Regions from separate parts of the Enterococcus sp. M-BR2 genome, predicted to be linked through region 2. Evidence: predicted binding sites of a transcription regulator. Region 2 holds the regulator's gene; the other holds the start of a gene.
The links. Region 2 encodes CtsR, which represses protease genes until heat stress. Its sites were predicted from a motif close to TTGGTCAAAAAAGGTCAAANA; they were not measured.

Region 1 (2,199 bases), 740 kb from region 2:
TTTGTCCCAACGATTGCTGGAATTTCTAAAGAACGTGCCATGATAGCAGAATGTGAAGTACGTCCACCAATGTCTGTTACAAACGCTTTTACAAAATTGCGATCTAATTGTGCAGTATCACTTGGAGTCAAGTCATGTGCAACAACGACCACTTCTTCGTTGATCATTGACGGATTTGGTAAAGTAACGCCTAATAAGTGCGCTAAAATACGTTTAGCAACGTCACGAATATCTGCAGCACGCTCTTGCATATAAGCATTATCTTCCATTGCTTCGAACATACCGATATACATATCCGTTACTTCTTTTAGCGCTGATTCAGCATTTACGCTGTTGTCTTTAATATTTTGCTTGATTTGACCTACCATTTCTGGATCTGAAAGAACCATCAAATGGGCATCAAATACTTGCGCTTCTGCTTCACCTAAGCTTTGCGCTGCTTTTTCACGAATTTGCTGCAATTCTTCAGTAGATTTAGCTAATGCAGCATCCAAACGAGCTTCTTCAGCTGCAGTATCTTCTACTGTTGCCTTACTGAATGTTAAATCCGGTTGAACTAGCAGGTAAGCTTTTGCAACGGCAACACCGTCACTAGCGGCAATCCCTTTTAGCATTTCAACCATTATTCAGATAAGCCTTCTTTCTTCATTGTTTCAACGATTGCTGCCATTGCGTCAGCTTCGTCAGCACCTTCTGCAGTGATAGTAACATCAGAACCTTGACCTACACCTAAAGACATAACGCCCATGATTGATTTCAAGTTTACTGATTTACCTTTATACTCTAAGTTTACATCAGAGTTAAATTTGCTTGCTGTTTGTACTAATAATGTAGCTGGACGTGCGTGGATCCCAGTTTCTGCTACTACGTGAAATTCTTTCTTTTCCATATTAATCGGTCTCCTTTAAGTGAGTGTTGTTTTTATGTGAGGGTTTTCTTTTTTAGTAATTCAGAGAATCCTAACAAGTGTCACCCTTTCATCTGTAAAGATTAACATTTTTTTTCGTTAGATACAACAGTTTTCATTCAATTTCAGATAAAAGTATTCAAATTATTCCGGATTCTTTTTCATCCTTTTCTTCACATTTTATAACAAACGTGTTTATTTTCTTTTTCTTGTCGCTATCTTTTCTCCTGACGTTTATCATTCTTTCCTTTGACCTTGTTTGTTTTTATATGAAACGAATTACTTGCTTCCCTTTCGATTTTTAGTATAATAAGAATCAAAGGTCAGGAATGGTCAATAGGCATTTTACCTTTTCTACCTCATAAATCCCTAAAAAAATAGGGGTTATTCTTTTACCTCATGAAAAACGAGATGTAAAATATGGTTGTACCCATTTTTGTGAAAGGACGTGAATGATTCATGCTTTGTCAAAACTGTGGCAAGAATGAGGCAACGATTCACTTGTATGCCACTGTCAATGGTCAGCGGACACAACTTGATTATTGTCAGAGCTGTTATCAAAAAATCAAAAATCAGCAAAATGGAGGTCTAACTAATATGGCCCAAAATGATCCATTTGGATTTGGCAGTTTGGACGATCTTTTTCGTTCCATGTCTCGCCAAATGCAACAGCAAGGAAACTATGAGCAAACACCGCCAACACAATTTGGTGGAAACAACAACTTCAATGGTGGACAACCACCTCAAGGCAATACAGAAGGTTTATTGGGAGAATACGGAATCAACATCACTGAACAAGCTCGACAAGGGGATATCGACCCTGTGATCGGTCGTGATGATGAAATCAAACGTGTCATCGAAATTTTAAATCGTCGAACTAAGAACAACCCTGTCTTGATTGGTGAACCTGGTGTTGGTAAAACAGCAGTTGTAGAAGGGTTAGCACAAAAAATCGTAGATGGCGATGTCCCACAAAAATTAATGGACAAAGAAGTCATTCGTTTAGATGTCGTATCCTTAGTCCAAGGTACTGGTATACGAGGTCAATTCGAAGAACGGATGCAAAAATTGATTGAAGAAATTCGTCAAGCAGAAAATGTGATTCTATTTATAGATGAAGTGCATGAAATCGTCGGCGCTGGTTCCGCAGGCGATGGAAACATGGATGCTGGTAATATTTTAAAACCTGCTTTAGCTCGAGGAGAATTGCAGATGGTTGGTGCTACTACCTTAAACGAGTATCGCATCATCGAAAAAGATGCTGCCTTAGAGCGTCGCATGCAACCCGTACG
Region 2 (2,199 bases):
TGGAGGTTTAGCTCAGCTGGGAGAGCATCTGCCTTACAAGCAGAGGGTCAGCGGTTCGATCCCGTTAACCTCCATATGAGCCGTTAGCTCAGTTGGTAGAGCATCTGACTTTTAATCAGAGGGTCACAGGTTCGAGCCCTGTACGGCTCATATTTTTGCGGGTGTGGCGGAATTGGCAGACGCACTAGATTTAGGATCTAGCGCCTTACGGCGTGGGGGTTCAAGTCCCTTCACCCGCATAATTTAAGTTTTACATGCCGGCTTAGCTCAGTTGGTAGAGCATCTGATTTGTAATCAGAGGGTCGAGGGTTCAAGTCCTTTAGCCGGCATCTTTAAACACGCGGAAATAGCTCAGTGGTAGAGCACCACCTTGCCAAGGTGGGGGTCGCGGGTTCGAACCCCGTTTTCCGCTTTGCCAAAGCAATCGCGCCGGGGTGGCGGAACTGGCAGACGCACAGGACTTAAAATCCTGCGGTGAGTGATCACCGTACCGGTTCGATTCCGGTCCTCGGCATTTCAAATATGCGCCCATAGCTCAACTGGATAGAGTGTTTGACTACGGATCAAAAGGTTAGGGGTTCGACTCCTCTTGGGCGCGTAGTCTTTTTTATTTTTTAAACGGGAAGTAGCTCAGCTTGGTAGAGCACTTGGTTTGGGACCAAGGGGTCGCAGGTTCGAATCCTGTCTTCCCGATTTTTTTTATCTTGCTTTTTGTTTTCAAATGATTTATAATTTTTTTAAATTGAATATGCGCCCATAGCTCAACTGGATAGAGTGTTTGACTACGGATCAAAAGGTTAGGGGTTCGACTCCTCTTGGGCGCGTCGATACGGAATAGCATATTCCGTATTTTTTTTTGTTGATTCTAAAGGATTTATTTAACAAAAAGCGTTCTTCTTTCTTTCTATTACCAAATTCGTTATAATTAAGGTCAATATTAGTCAAAGGGAATGAATAAGATGGCACATCAGAATACCTCGGATTTAATTGAATCATATATAAAGAAAATTCTGGAAAATAGTGAAATGATCGAGATTCGAAGGATTGAAATGGCAGACCTCTTTAACTGTGTTCCTTCACAAATCAACTATGTGATTAATACCCGTTTTACCATCCAACGCGGTTATTTAGTAGAGAGCAAACGCGGGGGTGGCGGCTATATACGAATTGCGAAAGTAAGAATATCAGATAAAAAACAGTTACTTGAGCAGATAAATCAGTTGTTTGATGATACAATCAGTGAGAAAAATGCTTTTGCTATTATTCAAAAACTTTATGAAGACCAAATAATTACAAAAAAAGAAGGAAACTTGATGTTAAGTGCAATTGCAAAAAACACATTGAATTTCAATGAATTTGAAGATCATACACGTGCTCGGATTCTCCGAGCATTTCTGGAACGTTTAAGTTATGAAGATGGGAAGTGAGATTAGATGGAAGAACTTTTTACTGAAAGAGCCCAAGCGGTATTAGAAATTGCACAAGAAGAAGCAAAACGATTGAAACATCAATCAGTTAGTTCAGAGCATGTTTTACTAGCGTTAGTAGTTGAACAAAATGGAATTGCTGGAAAAGTATTACGTGAAATGGATTTGAATGAGACAGAAATTTATGAAGAAATTGAACATCTGATTGGTTATGGCGGTATCCGTTCTTACCCTAAAGGAGTCTTTCTTCCATATTCTCCAAGAATGAAACAAGTTTTTGCTTTAGCTAGTAGCGAAGTAAAGAAAACGGGTTCTCAAAAAGTTGGAACAGAACATATTTTGATGAGCTTATTAAAAGATGAAAGTATCATGGCTACTCGAATTATGATCAACTTAGGTATCAGCCTTTCAAAAGCCCGACAAGTTCTGAAACAAAAAATGGGACTAGCTGGTGATTCGGGTGGAAAGGGAATGAATCGTCGTAGAAATATACAAGATAAACGGCAAACACCACAAGGCACGCCTACACTAGATTCATTAGCACGTGATTTAACGAAATTAGCAAAAGAAAACAAGTTGGACCCAGTTGTTGGACGTTCTAGAGAAGTGAAACGGCTTATCCAGATTCTTAGCCGACGGACAAAGAACAACCCTGTATTGGTGGGTGAACCTGGCGTAGGTAAAACAGCCATTGCTGAAGGGTTAGCTCAAAAAATCATTTTAGGTGAAGTACCAGAAGACATGCAAGAAAAGCGCCTGATGATGCTTGATA

Region 1: AC1F25_RS06340 (ATP-dependent Clp protease ATP-binding subunit) is a predicted target of CtsR. The motif match lies at 1,227-1,247, and genes of this name have one in related genera.

Annotation. Positions count from the first base shown of each region.
Region 1 covers NZ_CM152743.1:1,296,377-1,298,575, forward strand. Annotated here, with positions in the region: gene ptsP (phosphoenolpyruvate--protein phosphotransferase) at 1-623, opposite strand, end outside; gene AC1F25_RS06335 (phosphocarrier protein HPr) at 623-889, opposite strand; gene AC1F25_RS06340 (ATP-dependent Clp protease ATP-binding subunit) at 1,367-2,199, shown strand, end outside.
Region 2 covers NZ_CM152743.1:2,037,315-2,039,513, reverse strand. Annotated here, with positions in the region: tRNA gene AC1F25_RS09900 (tRNA-Val) at 2-74, shown strand; tRNA gene AC1F25_RS09895 (tRNA-Lys) at 78-150, shown strand; tRNA gene AC1F25_RS09890 (tRNA-Leu) at 158-239, shown strand; tRNA gene AC1F25_RS09885 (tRNA-Thr) at 257-329, shown strand; tRNA gene AC1F25_RS09880 (tRNA-Gly) at 341-412, shown strand; tRNA gene AC1F25_RS09875 (tRNA-Leu) at 429-514, shown strand; tRNA gene AC1F25_RS09870 (tRNA-Arg) at 525-598, shown strand; tRNA gene AC1F25_RS09865 (tRNA-Pro) at 620-693, shown strand; tRNA gene AC1F25_RS09860 (tRNA-Arg) at 751-824, shown strand; gene AC1F25_RS09855 (CtsR family transcriptional regulator) at 960-1,427, shown strand; gene AC1F25_RS09850 (ATP-dependent Clp protease ATP-binding subunit) at 1,434-2,199, shown strand, end outside.